2 regions of the Streptomyces sp. NPDC094147 genome follow, and region 2 is predicted to be linked to the other one. Evidence: riboswitches for the same ligand, from Rfam matches in the RefSeq annotation. Region 2 holds a riboswitch; the other holds the start of a gene.

Region 1 (4,815 bases), on a different contig from region 2:
CGCCTGGACTCCCTGCTGCCGACGGCGCCGGTGGTCTGGCTGCTCCTCGCGATCTTCGTCGGGACCCGCTGACCTGCGTTTTCGTACGGCTTTGAACGGTGAGGGCTCGTCGTCCACAGGACGGCGAGCCCTTTTCCGTACGTCTGAGACACTTGAGGAACCATGCCCAAGCCCGGAGAACTCACTTTCGTCGCCCCCCGCGGAGCCAAGAAGCCGCCGCGGCACCTCGCCGACCTCTCGCCCGCCGAGCGCAAGGAAGCCGTCGCCGCGATCGGCGAGAAGCCGTTCCGCGCCAAGCAGCTCTCGCAGCACTACTTCGCGCGGTACGCCCACGACCCGGCGGAGTGGACCGACATCCCGCTCGCCGCGCGCGGCCGGCTCCAGGAGGAGCTGCTGCCCGATCTGATGTCGGTCGTGCGGCACATCTCGTGCGACGACGACACCACCCGCAAGACGCTGTGGAAGCTGCACGACGGGACGCTGGTCGAGTCCGTCCTGATGCGCTACCCGGACCGGGTGACGATGTGCATCTCCTCGCAGGCCGGCTGCGGCATGAACTGCCCGTTCTGCGCCACCGGCCAGGCGGGCCTGGACCGCAACCTGTCGACCGCCGAGATCGTGCACCAGATCGTGGACGGCATGCGCGCGCTGCGCGACGGCGAGGTCCCCGGCGGCCCCGCCCGCCTGTCCAACATCGTCTTCATGGGCATGGGCGAGCCGCTCGCCAACTACAAGCGCGTCGTCGGCGCCATCCGCCGCCTCACCGACCCCGAGCCGGACGGCCTGGGCCTGTCCCAGCGCGGCATCACCGTCTCCACCGTCGGCCTGGTGCCCGCCATGCACCGCTTCGCCGACGAGGGCTTCAAGTGCCGCCTCGCCGTCAGCCTGCACGCGCCGGACGACGAGCTGCGCGACACCCTCGTACCGGTCAACACCCGGTGGAAGGTGCGCGAAGTGCTCGACGCCGCCTGGGAGTACGCCGAGAAGTCCGGGCGCCGCATCTCCATCGAGTACGCCCTGATCCGCGACATCAACGACCAGGCGTGGCGCGGCGATCTGCTCGGCCGGCTCCTCAAGGGCAAGCGGGTGCACGTCAACCTCATCCCGCTGAACCCGACGCCGGGTTCGAAGTGGACGGCCTCGCGGCCCGAGGACGAGAAGGCGTTCGTCGAGGCCATCGCGGCGCACGGGGTGCCCGTGACCGTCCGCGACACCCGGGGCCAGGAGATCGACGGAGCCTGCGGTCAGCTCGCCGCCTCCGAGCGATAGGGCCCGTGTAATCTGGCCGGAAACATCTGCATATTCCGACAGGGGAGCGCCACAGCGCTGAGAGTGCGGGACCCGCTTCAGGGAACGGCCCGCAGACCCTCTGAACCTTGCCCCGGTCATTCGGGGTAGGAAGTTCGGCGATTACTCAAGCTGTTGCGCCCTGCCCGCACGACCTGCCGTCGTGCGGGCAGGGCCGCGTCTCTTCCTGGTCACATCCAGGAGGAATGAAGAAATGCGCAGTACCAAGAGGCTCGCGGCCGGCGCGCTCGCCGCCGCCCTCGGGGTCGTCACGCTGGCGGCCTGCGGCGGCTCGGACGGCAAGAAGGCGTCCGGCGCCACCGGCGACAAGACCGTGACGCTGGTCAGCCACGACTCCTTCGCCGCGTCGGACGCGGTGCTCAAGGCGTTCACCGCGCAGACCGGCTACACCGTGAAGGTCCTCAAGAGCGGGGACGCCGGGGCCGCCCTCAACCAGGAGATCCTCACCAAGGGCTCCCCGCGCGGCGACGTCTTCTTCGGCGTCGACAACACACTGCTCTCGCGCGCCCTCGACAACGGCATCTTCACGCCGTACGCCGCCAAGGGCCTGGACCGGCTGCCCGCCGACGTCCAGTTGGACCAGGGCAAGCACCGGGTCACGCCCGTCGACACCGGCGACATCTGCGTCAACTACGACAAGAAGTACTTCGCCGACAAGAAGCTGGCGCCCCCGCAGTCCTTCGACGACCTGATCAAGCCCGAGTACAAGAACCTCCTCGTCACGGAGAACGTGGCGACGTCGTCTCCCGGTCTCGGCTTCATGCTCGGCTCGGTCGCCAAGTACGGCGACGGAGGCTGGCAGGACTACTGGAAGAAGCTGAAGGCCAACGGCGTCAAGGTGGTCGACGGCTGGGAGCAGGCGTACAACACGGACTTCTCCGGTTCGGCCGGCGGCAAGAAGGCCAAGGGCGACCGGCCGCTGGTCGTCTCCTACGCCTCCAGCCCGCCCGCCGAGGTGATCTACGCCGACCCGAAGCCCACCGAGGCGCCGACCGGCGTCGCCACCAGCACCTGCTTCCGCCAGACCGAGTTCGCGGGCCTGCTCAAGGGCGCCAAGAACGAGGCCGGTGGCAAGGCGCTCCTGGACTTCCTGATCTCCAAGAAGTTCCAGGAGGACATGCCGCTCCAGATGTTCGTGGACCCGGTCGCCAAGGACGCGGCGCTGCCGGCGGAGTTCACCACGTTCGGTTCGAAGATCACCGACTCGGCGACCGTCGCCCCCGACAAGATCGCCAAGAACCGTGACCAGTGGGTCAAGACGTGGTCCTCGCTCGTCCTGAAGTAGACCGTCCCTCGGGGAAGCTGCGGGGCAACGCGGTGCGGCTGGGCCTGATGGCCCTGCCCGCCGTGTTCTTCGCCCTGTTCTTCGCCTGGCCCGTGGCCGCCATCGTCGGCCGCGGGCTGAAAGCGGACGGCGCCTGGCAGTTCGGCCGGATCGGCGAGGTGCTGACCGACCCGGACATCGCGCACGTCCTGTGGTTCACCACCTGGCAGGCGCTCGCCTCCACCGCGCTCACCCTCGTGATCGCGCTGCCCGGCGCATACGTCTTCGCGCGCTTCGACTTCCCCGGCAAACAGCTCCTGCGGGCCGTCGTCACCGTGCCGTTCGTGCTGCCGACGGTCGTGGTGGGCACCGCGTTCCTGGCGCTGCTCGGCCGCGGCGGGCTGCTCGACCAGCTGTGGGGCGTGCGCCTGGACACGACGGTGTGGGCGATCCTGCTCGCGCACGTCTTCTTCAACTACGCGGTGGTCGTACGGACCGTCGGCGGCCTGTGGTCGCAGCTCGACCACCGCCAGGAGGAAGCCGCCCGGGTCCTCGGCGCCTCCCGCCTCGCCGCCTGGCGCACGGTGACGCTGCCCGCGCTCGGCCCCGCGGTCGCCGCGGCCGCGCTCATGGTCTTCCTGTTCACCTTCACCTCCTTCGGCGTCGTCCAGATCCTCGGCGGCCCCACCTTCTCCACCCTCGAAGTGGAGATCTACCGGCAGACCGCCGAACTCCTGGACCTGCCGACCGCGGCCGTCCTGACGATCGTCCAGTTCGCGGCGGTCGGCGTGATCCTCGCCGTGCACGCCCGCACGGTGCGCCGCCGCGAGAGCGCCCTGAAACTCGTGGACCCCGCCCAGACCGCGCGGCGCCCGCGCGGCGCCGGCCAGTGGACACTCCTGGCATCCGTGCTCGCGGTCGTGGTGCTGCTCATCCTGCTCCCCGTCGGCGTCCTGATCGAACGCTCCCTGGACACCCCCGACGGCTACGGCCTCGGCTACTACCGGGCGCTCCAGGCCGCCGGGGACAACGGCAGCTTCCTCGTGCCGCCCATCGAGGCGATCGGGAACTCGCTCCAGTACGCCCTCGCCGCCACCGCCATCGCCCTGGTCATCGGCGCGCTCGCGGCCGCCGCGCTGACCCGGCGGGGGAGCGGACGGCTCGTGCGGGGCTTCGACGCGCTGCTCATGCTGCCGCTCGGCGTCTCCGCCGTCACCGTCGGCTTCGGATTCCTGATCACCCTCGACAGACCCCCGCTCGACCTCAGGACCTCCTGGATCCTGGTGCCGCTCGCCCAAGCGCTGGTGGGCACCCCCTTCGTCGTACGGATCATGCTGCCGGTGCTGCGCGCGGTGGACGGGAGGCTGCGCGAGGCGGCGGCCGTGCTCGGCGCGTCCCCGCTGCGGGCCTGGCGCGAGGTGGACCTGCCGCTGGTGCGGCGGTCCCTGCTCATCGCGGCGGGCTTCGCGTTCGCGGTCTCGCTCGGCGAATTCGGCGCGACCGTCTTCATCGCGCGGCCCGACCACCCGACGCTGCCCGTCGCCGTGGCCCGCCTCCTGGGCCGGGCCGGCGACCTCAACTACGGCCAGGCGATGGCCCTCAGCACGATTTTGATGGTGGTGTGCGCGGTGTCGCTGCTCGTCCTCGAACGCCTGCGGACCGACCGGAGCGGGGAGTTCTGATGCTGAGACTGGACGGCGTGACGGTACGTTTCGGCGACCGGGCCGCGCTCGACGCGGTCGACCTGGAGGTCGCCGAGCACGAGACGGTGTGCGTGCTCGGACCCAGCGGCAGCGGCAAGTCGACCCTGCTGCGGGTCGTCGCCGGGCTCCAAGCCGCCGACGCCGGACGGGTGTTGCTCGGTGGCGCCGACCAGAGCGGGGTGCCCGTGCACAGGCGCGGGCTGGGTCTGATGTTCCAGGACCACCAGCTCTTCCCGCAGCGCGACGTCGCCGGGAACGTGGCGTTCGGGCTGCGCATGCGGCGGGCCTCGCGGGACGAACAGGCACGCAGGGTCGGGGAGTTGCTGGATCTGGTCGGGCTGCCCGGCGCCGGGAAGCGGGCCGTCGCCGCGCTCTCCGGCGGCGAGCAGCAGCGCGTCGCGCTCGCCAGGGCGCTGGCGCCCTCCCCCCGGCTCTTGATGCTGGACGAGCCGCTCGGCCAGCTCGACCGCACCCTGCGCGAACGCCTCGTGGTCGAACTCCGGTCGCTGTTCGGGCAGTTGGGCACGACGGTGCTGGCCG
Region 2 (4,815 bases):
AGGCCCGAGCCGATGGGCGAGCCGAGCGGCATGATCGCCGCGCAGCCCACGTCCTCCAGCTTGCGGGCGAGCACCGGGTCGTCGTTGGTGTAGGGCAGCACCGTGAACCCGTCGTCCACCAACACCTCGGCGGCGTCGAGCAGTTCGATCGGATCGGGGAGCAGGGTGCGCTCGTCGGCGACGACCTCCAGCTTCACCCAGTGGGTGCCGAGCGCCTCGCGGGCCAGGCGCGCGGTCAGCACGGCCTCGCCCGCGGTGAAGCAGCCCGCGGTGTTGGGCAGCACCCGGATGCCCAGTTTGTCCAGTACGGACAGGACCGAGCCCTGCACGGTGGGATCGAGGCGGCGCATCGCCACCGTCGTCAGCTCGGTGCCGGACGCGACGAGCGCGCGTTCCAGGGTGCCGAGGCTGGGCGCCCCGCCCGTGCCCATGATCAGGCGTGAGCCGAAGGCGGTGTCGGCGATGGTCAGCGGGTCGTCGGCCATGGCGGCTCAGCCTCCCTGCACGGCGGTGAGGACCTCGACGCGGTCGCCGTCGTCGAGCGTGGTCGTCGGCCAGGCGCTGCGCGGCACGACCGCCTCGTTGACGGCGGCGGCGACACCGGAGCGGGCCGGGGTGAGGGTGGCGACGAGGGCGTCGAGGGTGGTCCCGGAGGCGAGCGCGCGGGGCTCGCCGTTGACGGAGATGGTCATGCGGTCGTCAGCTCCTGAGGTGCACAGGTGAAGCGTCGGGGGGTGAACGGGCGTGCCTCGTCGGGCAGTTCGCCGGTGGTCAGGACGTGCGCCATGACATCGCCGGTGACCGCGGTGAGCAGCACGCCGTTGCGGTAGTGGCCGGTGGCGAGGTGCAGGCCGGGCAGCGCGGTCGGGCCGAGCAGGGGCGCGTTGTCGGGGGAGGCGGGGCGCAGTCCGGCCCGGGTCTCGGTGAGCGGCAGCTCGGTGATCCCCGGCACCAGCTCGTGCGCGTCGCGCAGCAGCTCGTAGACCCCGCCCGCGGTGACCGTGGTGTCCCAGCCCAGCTCCTCGCTGGTGGCGCCGACGACGAGTTCGCCGTTCTCCCGCGGTACGAGATAGACCTCGCCGCCCCGCACCACCGCCCGCACGGTCCGGGACAGGAAGGGTGCGTACGCGGGCGGCACGGTCAGCCGCAGGACCTGGCCCTTCACGGGACGCACCGGCGGAAGCAGTTCTTTCGGTACGCCCGCCAGCCTGCCGCTGAGGCTGCCCGCGGCGAGCACGACCTGGTCGGCGACGAGCGCGGTGCCGTCCGCCAGGACGACGCCGGCGGCCCGGTCCCGTACCACCGAGAGCCGCTCGGCCCAGCCGTACGCGAACCGCACCCCGGCCCGCGTACACGCGGCGACCAGCGCCTTCGCGAGTCTGCGCGGGTCGATCTGGTGGTCGCCGTCGACCCGGAGCCCGCCGCGCACACCCGGCGCGAGCATGGGTTCCAGGCGGCGGCAGTCGCGCCCGGAGAGCCACTCCGACTCCAGGCCGGAACGGACCTGAAGCGCGTGCAGGTCCCGCAGGTGGGCGCGGTCGTCGGAGTCGAGCGCCACGGCGAGGGTGCCGCAGGCGCGGTAGCCGGTGTCCAGGCCCGTGACCTCGGTCAGCTCGGCCGCGAAGGCCGGGTAGCGGCGGGCGGACTCGACGTTGAGGGCGAGCAGGGTCTGCTCGCCGTAGTGCAGTTCGGTGACGGCGGCCAGCATCCCGGCCGCGACCTGGGCGGCCCCGCCGCCCGGTTCGGGGTCGGCGAGCACGACACCGAGGCCGCGCTGGGCGGCCCGCCAGGCGGTGACGAGCCCGATGATGCCGCCCCCGACCACGAGGACGTCGGACCCTTCGGGGGATCCGCTTCGAGAAGAACGCATGGGCGTCCAGCCCCTCCCTTCGCCGGCATGACCCGGATCAGGTTCGTACGGTCGGAGGCCGCCCAGCCTCCCTCTCAGCCCGGTGCGTCCGGGCTCCCGCGAGTGCTTTACTCCTGCCACCATAGCCCTAGCCCCCAATCCGCAGTAGGGAGCGTCGGGGTGGTGGAGGAGCGTGTGCGATGACGGGACCCCTTACCTGACGAAACGTCAGATGCTTATGGTGATCGGGTGAGCGAACAGCAGACGCATTCCGAAGCGCGGCACGTGGTCGTCGTCGGCGCGGGCATGGCCGGCGTGCAGACCGCGGTGGCCCTGCGCGAACAGGGCTTCGCCGGAGCCATCACCCTCATCGGCGCCGAACCCCACCAGCCCTACGACCGGCCCCCGCTCTCCAAGGCGGTGCTGCTCGGCAAGGCCGAGGGCTCGGCCTTCGAGGTGGACTTCGAGGCACTCGACGTGGAGCTGCGCCTCGGCCTCGAAGTGACCGGGGTGCGCCCCGCCGAGCACCGGGTGGTGACGGAAGGGGGCGAGGTCGCGTACGACACCCTGGTCATCGCCACCGGCGCCGAACCCCTCACGCTGCCCGGCAGCGCGGGCGTCCCCGGCGTCCACCTGCTGCGCACGCTGGACGACGCGCGGCGGCTGCGCCCGGTCCTCGACCAGCGGCACCGGATCGTGGTCGTGGGAGCCGGGTGGATCGGCGCGGAGTTCGCCACCGCCGCACGCGAGGCGGGCTGCGCGGTCACCGTGGTCGAGGCCGCCGACCGCCCGCTGGCCGGGGTGCTCCCCGCCGAGGTCGCCGCCCCCATGGCCACCTGGTACGCCGAGTCCGGCGCCGAACTCCTCACCGGCGCCCGGGTCCAGGCGGTCGTGCCGGGCGAGGTGCTGCTCGCCGACGGCCGCAGGCTGGAGGCCGACGCCGTGGTCATCGGCATCGGCGCCCGCCCCGCGACCGGCTGGCTGGCCGGCTCGGACATCGCGCTCGGCCCCGAGGGAGCGATCACCGCGGACGCCCGGCTGCGCACCTCGCTCCCCGACGTGTACGCGGTCGGCGACTGCGCCTCGTTCCCCTCGGCCCGTTTCGGCGAGCGATTGCTCGTCCACCACTGGGACAACGCGCTGCAGGGCCCGCGCACCGTCGCCGCCGACATCGCGGGCGAGGCGGCCGCCGACTACGACCCGGTCCCGTACTTCTGGTCCGAGCAGTTCGGCCGCTTCGTCCAGTACGCGGGCCACCACACCGACGCCGACGAGCTGGTCTGGCGCGGCGACCCGACGACGGCCCCCTGGTCCGTCTGCTGGCTCCGCGACGAGGCGCTGGTGGCCGTCCTGGCGGTGGGCCGCCCCCGGGACCTGGCCCAGGGCCGCAAGCTGATCGAGTCGGCGACCCCCCTCGACCGCGAGAGGGTGGCGGACCCGTCGGTGCCACTGAAGTCGGCGGTGCGGGTGGGCTGAGGGGTGTCGCGCGAGTCGGTCCCGGCTGGAGTACCGGCCGGCAAAAAAATCAGCCTCTGCGGCGCTGCTGGTCAGCAAAAAACCAGCCCCTCATGGGGGTCCCCCCTGGACCTTTGGTCCTTGGGGGAGTTCGAGGAGCGGGGGTCTGGGGGGGAGCCCCCGGCGCGCGGCCCGCGGGCGAAGGCGGACGGACGGGAAACGGCGGGGGCCGTGGGCGCGGCCCCCGGGTAGCCGGACGGGACCACCCGGGTACCGACTGTCAGTGGGAGGTGGCACGCTTGGACCGTGACCGAGATTGACGCAAAGATTGATGCTCTCGTCCCCGCCTGGCTCTACCTCCCCGACATCGCGGAGATGCTGGACGTGGAGGTGACGCGCGTACGGCAGCTGGTCAAGGAGGGCCAGCTCATTGCCGTACGCCGCGGTGAGAACCGTGCGCTCCAGGTGCCGGCCGCCTTCATCGACACCGACAAGGTGGTCAAGGGGCTCGCCGGCACCCTGACCCTGCTGCGGGACGACGGCTTCTCCGACGAAGAAATGCTGGAGTGGCTCTTCACTCCGGACCCGACGCTGCCCGGCACCCCCGCGCAGGCCCTCAGCGAGAATCGCGGCACGGAGGTGAAGCGCCGCGCCCAGGCGCTCGCCCTTTGATCTGAACGAGCCCACCGACCAGCCTCGACAGGCCGCGGTGTACGGTCCGGTTCCGAACCGGCCCGTGCACCTCGGCGCGGCCGAACACGAACACAACGGGGGACTTCCATGCCCACGGCCCGTGAGCAGCTCGCCGACGCCCGGCTCTACCTGTGCGTGGACGCGCGCAAGCGCCAGGGCGACCTGCCCGAGTTCCTGGACGCCGTGCTGGCGTCCGGCGTGGACATCGTGCAGCTGCGGGACAAGGGCATGGAGGCCGCCGAGGAGCTGGACCATCTGGCCGTCTTCGCGGACGCCTGCCGACGGCACGGCAAGCTGCTCTCGGTGAACGACCGGGCCGATGTGGCGCACGCCATCGGTGCGGACGTGCTGCACCTGGGCCAGGGCGATCTGCCGGTGCCCGCCGCGCGGGCCATCCTGGGCGAGCGGGTGCTGATCGGCCGGTCCACCCACGCCGAGTCGGAGGCCGCCGCGGCCGCCGCCGAGCCGGGCGTGGACTACTTCTGCACGGGCCCGTGCTGGCCCACCCCGACCAAGCCGGGCCGCCACGCGCCGGGCCTGGACCTGGTGCGTCACACCGCCTCGCTCGGTACCGACCGGCCCTGGTTCGCGATCGGCGGCATCGACGCGGGCAACCTGGACGAGGTCCTGGACGCGGGCGCCGACCGGGTCGTGGTCGTACGGGCGATCACCGAGGCCGACGACCCCGCCGCGGCCGCCGCCGACCTCGCCAAGCGGGTCAGGGAGCGGCTCGGCTAGCCCGGTCCGCCGCACCGGGCCGGACCGGCGGCACCCCGGGATGGGGCCGGATGTCCGAGCGCTGTCCGAGGGGTGGACAA

The links. A riboswitch is a leader RNA that binds a small molecule or an ion and turns the genes downstream of it on or off. The one in region 2 is predicted to bind thiamine pyrophosphate.
Region 1: linked by a shared signal. The riboswitch ahead of ACIQ8J_RS26760 (thiamine ABC transporter substrate binding subunit) and the one ahead of thiO (glycine oxidase ThiO) in region 2 are both predicted to bind thiamine pyrophosphate.

The regions. Positions count from the first base shown of each region.
Region 1 is NZ_JBIWHT010000022.1:63,391-68,205, forward strand. Features, by position in the region: gene ACIQ8J_RS26750 (phosphatidate cytidylyltransferase) at 1-72, shown strand, start outside; gene rlmN (23S rRNA (adenine(2503)-C(2))-methyltransferase RlmN) at 163-1,269, shown strand; TPP riboswitch at 1,300-1,419, shown strand; gene ACIQ8J_RS26760 (thiamine ABC transporter substrate binding subunit) at 1,502-2,593, shown strand; gene ACIQ8J_RS26765 (ABC transporter permease) at 2,641-4,254, shown strand; gene ACIQ8J_RS26770 (ABC transporter ATP-binding protein) at 4,254-4,815, shown strand, end outside.
Region 2 is NZ_JBIWHT010000001.1:354,101-358,915, reverse strand. Features, by position in the region: gene ACIQ8J_RS01655 (thiazole synthase) at 1-485, opposite strand, end outside; gene thiS (sulfur carrier protein ThiS) at 492-692, opposite strand; gene thiO (glycine oxidase ThiO) at 689-1,870, opposite strand; TPP riboswitch at 1,868-1,980, opposite strand; gene ACIQ8J_RS01640 (NAD(P)/FAD-dependent oxidoreductase) at 2,099-3,325, shown strand; gene ACIQ8J_RS01635 (Rv2175c family DNA-binding protein) at 3,611-3,976, shown strand; gene thiE (thiamine phosphate synthase) at 4,085-4,735, shown strand.